DNA from 2 places in the Paenibacillus sonchi genome. Region 1 is predicted to be linked to the other one. Evidence: riboswitches for the same ligand, from Rfam matches in the RefSeq annotation. Region 1 holds a riboswitch; the other holds the start of a gene.

Region 1 (8,007 bases):
TCCATCGCGCTCAAGAGAATTGCCAAAAACCTGCTACTGGATGTTGGACCTCCGTCGTCCCCATTTTGGCGTAAATATAGAGTGAACCAAAACCAAAAGGATAATTGCAATCCTCTTGAAGCAACGTTTCGGGGTAACCCTCTTCGTCTACTTGAAATAAAAAAGAAAATGCCTCTTCCTTCAGTTTCGTCAAATAATAGTCTTCATTTTGAATCAGTCTCGGGTTCCCGCCCACTTTGATCAAAAAAGACTGATCCATCGATTTTTCGTCATTGCTTAGTTCTCCGCCTGAAATGGCGTGTTTTATAAGACCTGGGTTAGTAAACATAGCTTTGGTGCTTTCCGTTGAAATGGGATGCTCAATCACCTTGATCGAGCAATTAGGATAAATGTTGTTTTCCAAATACTCCTCATAGTCTTCAGGGATGAAGATCGAAATCATACTCTCCGGTTTAAAGGGATGGATGAGGCTCAGATAAAAAATATATTTTTGGTTTCCTTCGTGAATGAGGTCTGATTGGCCGTCAAAAAATTCGGGTGCATTCCCGCCGATCCAGCCTGCCCGAGGTTCGTTCGATAAGGCCGATTCTGCATAATAAAGAATACAGTCTACTCTCTGGGCTAAAATATTCGTTTGATTCTCCATAGTCACTTTACAACTCCCCCTCAAGAAACTTCATAAGGTGCAATTCAGGCCGCCTCGTCCGGCTGATTAGTGACCGTACTGTGAGGCAAAAAAGCGTTCAATCATTTGTTTCGTTTCCCTTGGACTTCTCAACTGAACTGCCTTTCCATCTTCATCAAAGGTAAAATGCCCTTGAAATGCTTCTGGCATATCATGATACTGTTTCTCGACTTGTTGCAGTGCTTTTTCAAAACAGGGATAACCGTATTTTTTAATGAGGCGAGGCAACCCGAAGGCAGACCTTAAGAACTCATATTCTTGGTAGTTATAGGGGGTATTCTCCGGCCTTTTTATCAAAATCTTAAGGAAATGACCCATGACCTTGTCGATCTCTTCTTCTGAGGCATAATATGCTAATCCATGGACCGCGAGCAGTCTCATGTCCAAGTACCGTTCTTTCTTATAGGCTTTCTGAAAAAAATCTTTCAATTCCAATTCCTTGCACCGGATTAGACCGTACAGAATTTGGTTTCGTAGTGCGATATTTTTCAACTTAAAATACAACTGCTCTATCAAAACTGCTTCCTCTGTTGTTAAAAACTCATAGGCTATATCACTTACTGCGCTGATAAACTTAGCGTTATTTTCACGAAGGGGGGCAGTCGTTAGATACCTCATTGATTCCTTGTGAAGCTGTTGATTCAAAGACATATACGCACTCCTTTGATAAACATTGCAATTCCTTCGATAATATAGATCTTATTTCCATTATAAAGATCGTTTGTCCCTAATCTACCTACTTTTTACCCGATTTCTGGAACTTCGTTATCCCAATACCCACATGTTACCCGAGAAAGATTTTTCTCTTCACCAATTCCACACTCATAAGCGTTTTTTACCAATATTTTGCCCTGCTTATGATGCGGTTCTCCTTAACGGTTCTATCGGCGAAAATAGAGCCGAAGCGCTTTGGTGAACGCTTCGGCCACACTTAAAAGTGGGCATTTTCTCGGACGAGGTAAGGTGACACTTTCCCAGACGATTGACAAACAGCCAAATCTTCACTTTACACCGCAGTCATTAGGTGGTAATATCATTTCTATAATTCCATAAATATAGAAATGATGGTGGAAAGGAGAATTTAATGGCTGATGTAGATCACGATCTGGTGCAAGCTGTCAAAGTATACAAGGCTCTAGGTGAGCCTACACGACTAAAAATTGCCTTAATGCTAATCAAGCAAGAGAATCAATGCGTTACCGCGATCGGTGAACAGCTTGGACACGTAGCCGGTTCAACGTTATCCCATCATCTCAAGCAGCTGACGGAATCGGGTTTAATCCAGTCGCAAAAGAATGGTTCGTTTATTCACTACAGCGTTGATCAAGAAGTGGCAAAGAAGTTTGCGCCATATTTACTGGCGTAAATTTTTTTAAGTATCATTTCTATATATTTAGAATTATAGAATACCGAGGGAGGGAAACCATTTTGGAAAAACGCTTGAGCTAGCTAGGCATTAAAGAAAGTACACTGTTAAAAAATTCAATCCTTCATCGTTATAATTTCTACATGTTTAGATATATAGAATTAGAAAGGGGAACAATCAAATGATTAAATCGTGGAAAGTTTATATTTTAGCGATTATAAGTTTTTTAGTGGGAACTTCGGAATTTGTAATTGCCGGGATATTGGATCTAGTTTCCAGAGATGTAGGCGTAACCATTGCTGCTGCCGGCCAACTCATTTCGGTTTATTCCATATCTTACGCGGTTGGTACTCCGATTCTCATTGCGGCTACCTCTAAACTAAGCCGGAGAACACTTATGCTGGCTGCTTTGGCGCTCTTTTTTATAGGGAATTTAATTACGGTGGTCTCGACGGGCTATCCGATGCTTGTTGGTGCGAGAGTGATCTTAGCTCTTAGTACAGGTGTCTTTACCGTGGTTGCCCTAACTGTTTCTGCTCAAATTGCCGGACCTGGAAAACAAGGCACCGCCATAGCAACTATCATGATGGGATTTAATCTATCGCTTATTTTAGGCGTTCCTCTGGGAAGAGTTATTGCCAGCACCTACGACTGGAAAATGATTTTTTATGGAATCGGCCTTCTTAGTTTTATCGCGATGCTGGTCATTTTAATGGCTTTGCCAAAGTCGCAGGGAGAGGCAAATGTGCCTCTTAAAGAACAACTCGCCCTGTTGAAAAGGCCGCAGCTATTATTAACCTTGTCGATTAGCTTCTTTTGGATGGTCGGTTATACGATCATTTACACGTTTATTACACCATTTCTGATGAACATTACGGGTATGAGCAATGGGATGGTGAGCATCGCGCTATTTTCATTCGGCATAGCAAGTTTGCTGGGCGCCCAGGCTGGAGGTTATGGTGCGGATAAATTAGGTATTCCGCGTACGCTGAATGGAAGCTTAATGATCCACGCTGGTATTTTGATCCTTATGTCTCTCTTAGCCCATACATCTATAGCTGTCTTTCCGTTGCTGCTGTTATGGTCGTTTTTTGCTTGGTCTACGGGTCCCATTCAACAAGTTTATATGATTAGCTTGGCACCAAGCGCAGCGGGCATTCTTCTGAGCTTGAATACATCATTCATCCAGTTGGGGATTGCTGTCGGAGCTGCCATTGGCGGTCTTGTTGTGGAAATATTCTCCTTACAATCAATCGGCGTGGCTGGCGCAATTGGTGTTGCAATCGCACTCCTTCCGGCTATATTATCGTTCTCGATGCGAAGTCAGTCTCCGAATGGCATACAATCCGTCACAAGCAAACAATGAAACAATGCGTACAATTACACGAACAAGCAGCGGTATGCCGCTGCTTGTTCGTGGTTTTCTATCTCCGTTTCCATTTCCTCCATTCTCGCTAAAACGGCGGAGGAGACTTTTGCTTTCCGCAAGTAAAACCCTCTCATACCGTATCGTTCTGTAACCCTAAAAAGTAACGGCAAGTTTTAAGGCCATCCTATGTGGGGATGGCCTCTCTTTGCTGTCGCCTGATTCGTCCAATTATAACTTTCTTGCCCAGATAATGCTGAATCCGGCATCTGACAGCCAACCGTAGACTTGCGATTGTGTTGGAATATGCTTTAGTGTAATTGTTTTACTATTCCAAGAATGTGCATTGCTGCATAAATAACAAATTTATCGGTGAAGGACTTTAGGTGCTACCCTATTATAAAATTCTGCGGGCGGTTACGAACCGCTTCTTCCATTGCCCGTCGAAGGCCTCCACATGCACGTTAAGCTTGGTTGAGTATGTATGCAGGAGCTGATTATTCCCGGCGTATATCGCTACATGGCCGATGTCCAAACCGCGTGCGCTGAAGAACAGCAGGTCACCCGGACGCAGCCCGTCCAGCCCGACCTCCTTGCCTTTCTTCGCCTGGTCATAGGACACACGGGGGAGCTCGATGGACAGGGTATCCTCGAATACGCGCTTCACAAAGGAAGAGCAGTCGAAGGTCGCGGTCTGGTCTGGTGAAGCGCCGAACTCATACGGCGTGCCGAGGAAGGTCTTGCCGTAAGCGATCAGAGCATCCGCTTGCTTATCCGCAAGCGAACTGCTGGTGTAATCGGTATATTTCGGTTTGGCAGAGATGTATCCCGTCTGGTTGTCCCCGGTCTTCACCTTCAACCACAGGGCATCGACAACGCTCACCACATGCACCTTCGTACCTGCGGAGAGCAGTTCCGGACTTACGGGAGCGCTCTTCGCATCCGGTAAGCTGCGCAGGTTGACTCCATGGAGAATTGAGGTTTCATAAATAATCCCGGAAGAGATTTGCACGGATTGGGTGCCGGGCACCCAGTCTACCTTGTTGCCCAAGGCTTCGCTGACGAAGCGCAGCGGGATCATTGCCGTATTTTCGGCAATTTGACCAGGAGCCGCCAGACTCAGTGTCTGCCCGTTCAGCTCGGCAGTCAACGCTCCCATCCGGTACGTAAGCGTGGTATCCGCCTTGATTGCGGTGACCGTTTTATCCACGTTGTTCCAGGACAGCTTGGCCCCTTGTGCTTCAAACAATCCGCGCATCGGTACTAACACTGTACCGTTTAGATTCAGCGGCTGGACTCCGGATTGAAGCCGCTGTCCGTCCAGATAGACGGAGATTGCCCGGGCCTCGGCCTGCGGCCGGGCATCTGCATGGACAACGCCGGAGGAATAGAGTGAAAGGGCTAACAGAGACAGAAGTGCAGCATTGCGCTTATCCATATGTTCATCACCTTTTGTATAGATTTGTACCTATACAGTTGGACGAAGCAGAAGCAAAATGGTTTTGTGGTAAATGATGGCACCCTGACAACATGGATTAACCCGAAAGCCACTGTAAAGGGATTGCCGGCTATCTTTCCATAGGCTTAAACCCTTGGATATTTGTTTTTTCCCTCTTTCTTCTATTCATAGAATACAAAACAAACAATAGAATAAACCATAGCGGCGTCAACAATAAGGCCGGGCGCGTTTCTTCAGCAAACAGCATAATAATGAGGATTGCAGCAAACAACGCAAGGACAACATAATTAATAAAGGGAGTCAACGGGGCTTTAAATTTTGATTTGGCCTGCAATTCCGGCTTTGTTTTCTTATACCGCAAATGACAGATTAGAATGACACCCCAGACCCAGATGAAACAGATGGCACTAATGGTGGTCACGATTCCAAAGGCAGTTTCCGGAATAAGCTTACTCAAAAGAGCGCCAACCGACAAGACAAGCGTAGATATGAGCAAAGCGTTGCTTGGCACATGGTTTTTATTCAGCTTGGCAAAATGGGCGGGAGCCTGCTCATTCCTGCTCAAATTATATAGAATCCGGCTTGTGGAGAACATCCCGCTGTTGCAGGCAGATGCGGCTGAAGTTAATACGACAAAGTTAATAATGCCTGCGGCAATGGGAATCCCCACTAAACTGAATGTTTTTACAAAAGGGCTTTCTGCCGGAGTCAGTTCCGTCCATGCGTTGATGGATAATAGGGCAATAATCGCACCCACGTAGAAAAACAGAATTCTTAAAGGGATTTTATTAATCGCCGACGGAATGCTTTTTTCCGGATTTGCGGTTTCCGCTGCCGATACACCCACCAATTCCACACCGACAAAGGCGAACACAACCATTTGAAAGGAAAGCAAAAAGCCTGAAATTCCGTTGGGGAATACTCCCCCATGTGTCCAAATATTGCTAAGAGCCACTGTTCCGGCATCTGTTTTAAATCCAATTACCACCAAAATAACCCCAATGGCAATCAATGCGAGGATAGTCACTACCTTAATTAAGGCAAACCAAAATTCCAATTCGCCAAAATTTTTGACAGTTAATAAGTTGAGTCCTAATAAAATGATTAAGCAGATGACGGCAGGGACCCATTGCGGGATATCAAACCAATACTGGACATACACGCCAACAGCGATAATATCAGCCATCGCCGTCATGATCCAACAAAACCAATAGGTCCATCCGGTTACAAACGCCGCCCGCGGTCCAAGATAGTCTTCGGCAATGTCTGTAAAGGATTGATAACCTGCTTTAGACAACAGAAGTTCTCCCAAAGCCCTCATCACAAAAAAAACGGCGATCCCCACAATCAAATACGCAAAGATGATGGATGGCCCTGCCAGTTGTATCGCTTTGCCCGATCCTAAAAATAATCCGGTGCCGATGGTCCCGCCAATTGCAATAAGCTGAACATGCCGATTCTCTAAATCCCTCTTTAGTTCTTGTGGTGCCACTTCGAACTCCCCCTCTAAATCTAAATAATTTTTCCATGTGAAAAGATGAACAAGAAATGCTGACAATAAAAAAAGAGACTGGATGGGCTCCAATCTCTCAAGGTCATAAGAATAATAAATAAAATACATAAGTGATTCTGACGGTGATCAGAACAACAAATGAATTATCCAGTACTCTTCTGTCCTTTTGCCTGAGATTATGAACCCTTCGGCGCCGGGGAATCCCCACGGTCTCTCCAGAAGCTGCTCCTGCTATAGTGTGATCCATAGCAATCATAGCTTTTAGCTTTTTAGTTTTTTGATGTCAACTTCGTGTAAATATTTTTCAATAGTAATCATAGCCGGCTCTTTTGTCAATAACATTAATTACCTCGCTCGCCAAAATAATTAGAGTAAGGCTCGAACTTTGCCAACACTTCATCTACCTTGCACATCCGTTCTTCAAGGCTGCCCCGGAGCGTAATATAGGGAATCCGCCGTTCCTTCAAGTCTGCAATGATCTGCTTATGGAAAACATGCCGCTTCTGATTCCCGCTGCGGTCCCATGTATCCTCGTAAGGAATATCATCGTCGCACAGGAAAAAAAGGTCATAACGCTGCGCATTTTCCAAGGCGATCCGGGTTAAGTGTTCAGGCGCCCGGCCGTGGTAATCCAGGGCAAACATATAAGTCGTGATCGCATTGGTATCGACAAAAAGATATTTATTCGCTTGCAGTAAAGCCTGCTCTTCGCGATCTATATGGCCTACAGCGATTTCATCGAACGCCTTGAGGCCGATTCTGCGGTCCACCTGATGCTCCGTCCAATAATCGCGTCCGTATTCGCCTGCATAGGTTGTGCAGTACCGCTGTGCTAATGCTTCGGTGATCGTGGATTTCCCCGTCGACATCGCTCCTACAAAAACCACTTTTGTAATGAAGTCCCGATATACGATATCGCTCACATATGCCCGGTACTTGTAAGGATCAGAACGGACCATGGTGGCTGAAACCGGCACCCGCCTGCGGGCTTCATCCACCCGCCGGTCTACTGCTCCCAGAGCGATGCTCATATGCTCTCCGTAGAATTCGCTGGAGTAGAAATGCGTCACTTGCTCACCGTTCAGCAGCCCCAGAATATATTGCTCTTCCCTTATCTCATGCTCCCGGTCGTCCGAATACCCGTCCGGACCATCCCAGGCTTCGATCACCCGGACCGCCGGGTAGAGCTTGCGAATCCAGTTCGCCCGGATATGCAGTGGGATCGTTGTCACCGTCGTCTCATAGATCACTACAATCAGTTCATCGACCTCCTGCAGCGCCGTCTCGATCATGAACTGATGCCCTTTATGCAGCGGGGCGAACTTCCCAAGCGTTAAACCAAGTGTCTTCATGCCGCCACCTCCCTGGCTCCCTTGTTCCAATTGTAGTAGCCGTATACAGCGTTAATCAGATACGCGCTCCACATGACAATCATCAGCAGGCCTTCCCCGCTCCCCTCCAGCATTCGAATCACCCACAGCAGTACCGTGAACATATTGAGGACGATATAGACCAGCCATTGTTCCTTGAATCTTCGAACCATCAGAAGTGTAGCCACAACGGATAACACTGTCGTAATAGCATCAATATACGGTGAATTCTGCCCAGGTATGAAAGA
Region 2 (8,007 bases), 510 kb from region 1:
AGCCCACTGTCAATTGTCCGGTAAATATCCTATGATATATTTAATATTTTAGAAGGTTACAATTTGTGTGTAGAGATAAGGGAATAGCTGTAACAAATGCAGATGAATTATAAGTAGTGAATTTGTTCACAAGGATTCCGGATCAGGTAAAGAAAAAGGGGGTGTTTGTATTGACAACCTTCAATTCCGGGATGAAAATGTGGTGTTCGGTGAAGGACCTTCCAGCAGCTCAAGCTGCATCCTTTCGTCAAACGAATGCTTCAGATCTACATAGTCCGCCCCAGTCCTCACAGGTTTTCTCTGTAAAAGAAAAAAGCAAAGCAATCTATAGCGAGGCCATGGTGGCATCCATGAGAGCTGAGATGGTGAACATCAGCCGGTTCATTCCGATTCCTTATGTTGTATTTCTGACCGATGAAGAGGGGCGGATTCTCGACCTGATCTGCTCTTCGGGGAGTCTTCAGGAGAACATGGACCGTGCCGGGCTGAGGGAAGGCATTAATCTCTCCAAGCGGTATTCGGGCTTAAATGCAGTTTCGCTGGCTATGGAGATGAACCGTATAGGAGTGGTGCGGGGAAAGGAGCATACGGACGCTGTGTTCCAGAACTGGAATTGTGTCTGTGCACCGCTCATTCTGGACGGCGGCACGCAGGGTTATGTGGATATTTCTTTTGATGCGGGCCAGCATATTGAATTTGCGATTCCCTTCGTACAGCAATTGGCGGAGAATGTTGCATATAAACGGATGGTTAACAATGCGGGTCTGCAGAAATTCAGACGGGAGAAGGTGCTGGACAACTACAAGCTGACGGGGAGAGAGAAGGAAGTCGCTTCGCTGTGGTTCTCCGACAAAAGTGCGCTGCATATCTCCAACACGCTGGGCATCAGCGAGGGCTCCGTACGCAATGTCGTAAAGAGCATTTATATTAAAATGAATGTAAATGACCGTTCCCAATTCGCCAAGAAGCTTTTGTAAATGAAAAAAAGGCTAATCCGCAAAAAAGCCGGGAATGACTTCGGGATTAGCCGCTGTGAGTGATATTGCGCTGCCGTTCTTAGAGAAGGACGGCGTATCCGCGCTGCTTATTGCACTGCCAAAAGCTTAGCCGCAGGAGCAGTTCAGCACCGGCTTGCGTGCAGCCTGTGTCTCGTCAAGACGGCTGATCTCCGTGGTATGCGGAGCATTAATAACGATTTCCGGTGTTTCCTGGGCTTCCTTCACGATCTGAATCATTGTTTCAATGAAGCCGTCGAGTGTTTCCTTGCTTTCGGTTTCAGTAGGCTCAATCATCAAGCACTCTTCTACCGTTAGCGGGAAGTATACGGTAGGCGGATGGTAGCCGAAGTCCAGCAGCCGTTTGGCGACATCCAGTGTGCGCACACCGTACTGCTTAAGGTTTCTGCCGGACATGACAAATTCATGCTTGCAGATACCCGGATACGGGATTTCAAAATACGGTGCGAGCCGGTGCATCATATAATTAGCGTTCAGCACAGCGTTCTCGGATACCTCGCGCAGTCCATCCGGTCCGTAGGTGCGGATATAAGCGTAGGCACGGACCAGGATGCCGAAGTTGCCGTAAAAGGCTTTGACGCGCCCGATGGATTCCGGGCCGCCGTAGTTCAGCGAGTAGCTGCTGTCTTCGTTTTGGGCCACTGTCGGCTGCGGCAGGAACGGAATAAGCTTCGCCTTTACGCCTACCGGTCCGGCTCCCGGGCCGCCGCCGCCGTGCGGGGTGCTCATGGTTTTATGCAGATTCAAATGCACGACGTCAAAGCCCATGTCGCCGGGGCGGGTAATGCCCATAATTGCATTGGAGTTCGCTCCATCGTAATAGAGCAGGCCGCCGGCTTCGTGTACAATCCGGGCGATCTCCACGATTTGCGTCTCGAACAAGCCGAGGGTGCTCGGGTTGGTCAGCATCAGGGCCGCCGTGTCGCTGCCGACAGCTGCTTTCAGAGCCGCCAGATCGACCATCCCTTTATCGTTGGAAGGGATCGTTACCGTCTCCAGTCCGGCCGCAGAAGCGCTGGCCGGGTTCGTGCCGTGCGAGGAATCCGGCACGATGACCTTGGAGCGGGTTTCGCCGCGGCTCTCATGGTAGGCGCGGATCATCATCAGTCCGGTCCATTCACCATGGGCCCCGGCGGCTGGCTGCAGGGACACGGCATCCATGCCGGTCAGGGCCGCCAGATCCTTTTGCAGCGTATGCATCAGTTCGAGTGCACCCTGAATGCTCTCCTCCGGCTGGTACGGGTGAATCTTGGCCAGGCCGGGGAAGCGGGCGACATCCTCATTAATCTTCGGATTGTATTTCATCGTGCAGGAGCCGAGCGGATAAAAGCCGTTGTCGACGCCGAAGTTGCGGCGGGAAAGCGCGGTGTAGTGGCGGATGACATCCACCTCCGATACCTCCGGCAAGACTGCCGGCTCGCTGCGCAGCAGCCCTGCCGGAATCAGCGCATCGATGCTTTCTTCCTGCGGAACATCGCACTGCGGCAGGGAATAGGCCGAGCGGCCGGGACGGCTAAGCTCGAAGATCAGACTTTGCTCCGGTTTCATATACAGCCCTCCAGTGCGCCTCTAAATTGGTCAATTTCCGTTTTGCTTCGTTTCTCGGTCACGGCAACCAGCATATGTCCGGCCAGCTCAGGATAATCCCGGCCCAGATCATAGCCGCCAAGGTAGCCTTGCTCCAGCAGCTTGGCATTGATCCCGCTGACGCTTGCGCCTTCCGGCAGCTTCAGGACAAATTCATTGAAGAACGGTGCGGTAAACGCCAGGGCAGCACCGGCCAGCTCCCCGAGCTTGCCGGCTGCGTAATGGCTCTTGCGGATGTTCAGCTCCCCAACCTCGCGCATGCCCTCTTTGCCCATTACGGACAGATAGACGGAAGCGCACAGCGCAAGCAGCGCCTGGTTGGAGCAGATGTTGGAGGTCGCTTTTTCGCGGCGGATATGCTGCTCGCGGGCCTGCAGCGTCAGCACGAAGCCGCGCTTGCCGTTCCGGTCAACGGTCTGGCCGACAATCCGGCCCGGCATGCGGCGCATGAGCGGCTCGGCTACGGCAAAGAAGCCGCAGGTTGGTCCGCCGAGTGAAGCCGGAATGCCAAGCGGCTGCGCGTCACCGACTACGATGTCGGCGCCAAGCTTGCCCGGCGATTCGAGGATGCCGAGAGCCAGCGGGTTGGCGCTGACCACGAGCAGGCCTTTGACGGCATGGATCAGCGGCTCAATGGCGCCCAGGTCTTCTATCGCGCCGAAGAAGTTCGGCGACTGCACGAGCACGGCAGCTGTGTCGCCGTCAATTGCGGCGGCGAGTTTCGCCCCATCCGTCACTCCGTCTTTGTAGTCTATTTCTACAACATCCAGGCCCCAAGCCCCTGCAGAGGTGCGCAGCACCTGGCGGGCTTCCGGATGTACGGTCCGGGAGACGACCAGCTTTTTGCGTTTTGTCGCACCGGCGGCAAGCACAGCGGCCTCCGAGAAGGCGGTCGCGCCATCGTACATACTGGCATTGGCGACCTTCATGCCGGTCAGCTCACAGATATAGGACTGGAATTCAAAGACCGCCTGCAGCTCGCCCTGGCTGATCTCCGGCTGATAAGGCGTGTATGCCGTATAGAATTCCGAGCGGGAAATGACATGATTAATGACAACGGGGATATGGTGGTCATACAGCCCGGCGCCGAGGAAGCTGGCGTGGGTGTCGAAGCTGGCGTTTTTGTCGGACAACTCTTTCATATGGCGCAGCAAGGTGTATTCATCCAGCGCCTCTGACATCGGCATCGTTCCCTGATAGCGGACGGATTGCGGGATATCGGCGAACAGCTCCTCCACGGACTGAATCCCGACAGCTTCCATCATCTCCTTGCGGTCTTGTTCAGTCATCGGCAGATAACGGTGCTTCATTGCGGCTTCACTCCTTGGCTCTTTTTATAAAATGGCGTTTTGACCACGGCCGCCTTAAGCTGCTTGCCGCGGATCTCCACATAAACCTCTGTTCCGGTTTCTGTATAGGCGGCATCCAACAGGGCAAGGCCCAGATTGCGTTTCAGTGTCGGGGACTGTGTGCCTGTGGTAACCTCCCCGATCTTGACACCATCCGCATAGACCGGATAATGGGAGCGCGGAATGCCGCGGTCGATCATTTCGAGGCCTACGAGGCGGCGGGGCAGTCCGGATTCCTTCTGCTTCAGCAGCGCGTCTCTGCCGATGAAACCGGCTTTGTCCAACTTCACGAAGAACTGGACTCCGGCTTCCAGCGGTGTAATATCCGCCGACAGCTCCTGGCCGTACAGCGGCAGCTTTGCTTCAAAACGCAGCGTATCGCGTGCGCCAAGCCCGGCGGGAGTCAGGCCGTGCGGGGCGCCTGCGGCAAGCAGGCCGTTCCACAGCACAGCCGCTGTGTCCAGCGGGGCGTACAGCTCGAATCCGTCCTCCCCGGTATATCCGGTGCGGGAGAGCAGGACCTCTACGCCGCAGACTACGGCGCGCTCAATGAAATGGAAGGGGGCAAGCTCTGCGATGGGAGCTGAGGTCACTTCGGCCAGGATCGTCTCGGCCAGAGGGCCCTGCAGCGCGAGCAGCAGCGTCTCATCCGAGACATTTGTCAGCGTCACTCCGCTGAATTCAGCGGTAAGATGCTCCTGCAGCCACTGGAAATCCTTATCGATATTGGAGGCGTTGACGACCAGCATGTATCGCTCTTCGCCGAGGCGGTAGACCAGGAGATCATCGACGACTCCGCCGGTTGGGTAGAGCATCAGCGTATACTGCGCACCGCCATCCTGAAGACGGCTGACATCGTTGGTGGTCATCAGCTGCAGGAAGGCTTCAGAGCCGCTGCCGCTGACCATGAATTCACCCATATGCGATACATCGAACAGTCCGGCCTGCTGGCGGACGGCCTCATGCTCCTTCACGATTCCCGTGAACTGCACCGGCAGCTCCCAGCCGCCGAAATCAATACATCTGGACTCCGCGTAGGCGGAGTAGAGATCGTAAAAAGGCGTTCTTTTCAAAGCTTCCATCTGCTCACTCCCTTGTCTGATTACATGCGAAAAAGGACAGGCAAAGGACAAATATGCATAACCCGCATATAAGTCCTTCGCTCTGTCCTTGGTACCTGAGAGTTACCCTGCCGCCCGGCGTGCAGGTTTCCCCGTTGGTGATCCGGACCCTGCGAGGCAGAGTCCCGATAGCTCTCCAGAGATGCGTCCGGCAAAGGTCCTTTTGCCTGAGAGATTCACCCTCCCGGGCTTACTCCTTCGGCGCTGTCTTCCTGTGAGACAGTCTCTCCCTATGCCATCATTCGCAAACCGTATTGTTTTCTACTGACTCCATTAAACCGGGTATACAACTCCGCTGTCAACAAAAAAACGTCAAAAAGATGACAAATTTTATTTTCCTGTTAGTTATATTGACATTGAGCGGCGCGATAACTTAGTCTATAACTAATTTTACAAACTCCAAATTTGGAAAAGAGGCGGCTTAAGAATGAGTGAAGTGCTAGACAACCTGCTGTACAGCGAAGAGCACGAATGGGCGCAGCAGGGTGAAGGGCGCGTAGTGCGTATCGGGATAACGGATCATGCCCAGCATCTGCTTGGCGATATCGTATTTGTGGAATTTCCTGAGGTTGGGGCGGCTATCTCTGCGGGCGACAGCGTGGGCAGCATTGAATCCGTCAAGACGGTGTCGGAGCTTTACTCCCCGGTATCGGGAACTGTGACCAAAATCAATGACACACTGGAAGCCAGCCCGGAATTGATTAACGATCAGCCGTACAGCGGCGGATGGATTTTTGAGCTGGAAATCAGCGGGGAGTTTGCGGAAGCGGCGTCCGGGCTGCTTGATGCGGCAGCTTACCGCGAATTAATCGGGGAATAAATACCCGGAAGACAGCGGTTTTCCGGCTCACCAAAAAGGCAGACCTTTCTCATCACATTAAGTGTAACTAATGTGTGAGGTCTGTCTTTTTGTGATATTTTAATGTGGAATACCGGGAGGAGAAGTCCTGCTGCTCTCTGAGTTGACAGGTGAGCTACTCTTCTTCCTGAAGCTGCCGCAGGACTGTAATCTCAACGCGGCGGTTTTTCTGCCGGCCTTCCGGGGTGGAGTTGCTGACAGCAGGACGGGTATCCGCATACCCGGCATACTGAAACTTACCGGGACTGAGCCCCTCATTATCTAAAAAGAAGCGCAGCACCGAAAGGGCGCGGGCACCGGACAATTCCCAGTTGTCATTATAACGTGAGCCTGCCGATACTGGGGTATCATCCGTATGGCCTTCGATGCTGATCGTGGCTCCAATCCCGCGGAACAGGCCTGACAGCTGCCGCAGCGCGGGAAACGCCGGCGCCTTGAGCTCGGCTCTGCCGGCATCGAACAGATAGCGGTCGCTGAGCGTAATTGCGATACCCTGAGGCTTGTCCGCCACAAAGATCTGGCCGCCCAGGTTATTGTCTTCAACATATTTGGTGATGACGCCCATCAGCGCAGCAAGCTTCGCTTCCTGGTCGCGGAAGGCTTGTTCACGCGCCGAAGGCGGTGTGCCTTCTGGAGGGGGGCTGGCTGCCGGGCTGCCGCCTGCATTCTGCTGCTCCTGATTCATACCGGATTCAGCATCGTCTCCGGGTTCACTCTTCTGCCCGTTGCCTGTTCCTTCGGACGTTATTCCTTTTTGACCATCCAGTACGCCGTTCCCCCCTCCAGCACCGGATTTCCGCTTTTAAAGGTGTCCGATAAGGCACCGGTCACAATATTGAATTTCTGAGTGTCCAGACTGCTCATCGCATACAAAATTACGAAAAAAATCAGCAGCAGCGTAATAAGATCCGCATAGGTGATCATCCAGCGGTCGCGGCTTTCCCGGCCTCCCGCGCGGGGTTTTCTCCGGTTTCTTTGTCTCATGACAGGCCTCGTGTATTGCCGGTGCTGCGTTCTCCGGCGGACCTGTTCAGGAATGAACGAAGCTTTTTGCGCACAAGCTGGGGATGGTCCCCGTTCTGCAGGGCAAGAATGCCTACCATAAGCATCTCCATCGAACCCAGCTCGCTTTGGCTGCGGGATTTGATTTTGGAGGCAATGGGTAAAAATATTAGATTAGCACTGGCTACACCATACAGCGTTGCCGTAAAGGCAACTGCGATCGATGCTCCCAAATTGGAGGGATCGGTAAGATTGCTGAGTACGCGAATCAGCCCCATGACCGTGCCGATGATGCCCATGGTGGGCGCATAACCGCCTGCGGCTTCAAAAATTTTGGCATAGCCTTCGTATTTCAGCTCCTTGGCGTCCATCTCCAGCTCCAGAATCTGCCGGACCTGTTCGGGGTCTGTACCGTCAACAATGAGCATAAGACCCTCGCTGGTAAAGGGGTCGGGATGCTCTTCGGCTCGCTTCTCCAGAGCCAGTACACCGCTGCGTCTTGTCACGGCTGCCATGGAGATCAGCTCTTCGGCTTGTTCTTCCGTAGTGTCCGCATGTCTGCCAAAAGCCAGCCGCAGCGCCGCAGGCACGGAACGCAGTCTGGAGGCCGGGAAGCTGACCATTACGGCGGCAAGCGTACCTCCGAATACAATAAGCGCTGCATTCAGCTGGAGCAGCCCGGACAGGCTTCCGCCTTCCCAAAAAAAGCCGCCGACCAGCGCAGCCAGACCGGCCAGCAGGCCGATAATTGAAGTGATATCCATTAGTTCAAGCTCCTTAAATTTCTATATATTATGGTTTGCATGAATCTGGGCAACACTGTATAATAAACGGGAACAAGTATTCTTATCTTCCATATATTTCAGAGCAGTATGGAGAGAGAATCATCGGGCCACAATTATAATATATTCATATATTTTAGACGATAGAGGGGAGACGGGCAAATGAGTGATATTGTCGTCAGTACGCAGACTTTTCAATTGGAGTCTGAGTATACACCCCAGGGCGATCAGCCTCATGCCATACAAGAATTAGTAGACGGCATCCGGCAGGGCAAGAAGCACCAGACGCTG

The links. Region 1 has a riboswitch for glycine ahead of JI735_RS08135 (amino acid permease). Riboswitches for the same ligand answer to the same signal wherever they lie in the genome.
Region 2: linked by a shared signal. The riboswitch ahead of gcvT (glycine cleavage system aminomethyltransferase GcvT) and the one ahead of JI735_RS08135 (amino acid permease) in region 1 are both predicted to bind glycine.

The regions. Positions count from the first base shown of each region.
Region 1 is NZ_CP068595.1:1,761,809-1,769,815, forward strand. Features, by position in the region: gene JI735_RS08110 (hypothetical protein) at 11-646, opposite strand; gene JI735_RS35450 (hypothetical protein) at 713-1,336, opposite strand; gene JI735_RS08120 (ArsR/SmtB family transcription factor) at 1,770-2,051, shown strand; gene JI735_RS08125 (MFS transporter) at 2,233-3,417, shown strand; gene JI735_RS08130 (C40 family peptidase) at 3,815-4,855, opposite strand; gene JI735_RS08135 (amino acid permease) at 4,986-6,368, opposite strand; glycine riboswitch at 6,538-6,618, opposite strand; gene JI735_RS08140 (AAA family ATPase) at 6,731-7,741, opposite strand; gene pnuC (nicotinamide riboside transporter PnuC) at 7,738-8,007, opposite strand, start outside.
Region 2 is NZ_CP068595.1:1,255,732-1,263,738, reverse strand. Features, by position in the region: gene JI735_RS05895 (helix-turn-helix domain-containing protein) at 351-977, shown strand; gene gcvPB (aminomethyl-transferring glycine dehydrogenase subunit GcvPB) at 1,104-2,564, opposite strand; gene gcvPA (aminomethyl-transferring glycine dehydrogenase subunit GcvPA) at 2,561-3,913, opposite strand; gene gcvT (glycine cleavage system aminomethyltransferase GcvT) at 3,910-5,034, opposite strand; glycine riboswitch at 5,219-5,315, opposite strand; gene gcvH (glycine cleavage system protein GcvH) at 5,501-5,893, shown strand; partial or broken gene JI735_RS35360 (flagellar motor protein MotB) at 6,048-6,916, opposite strand; gene JI735_RS05860 (flagellar motor protein) at 6,913-7,698, opposite strand; gene uvrB (excinuclease ABC subunit UvrB) at 7,879-8,007, shown strand, end outside.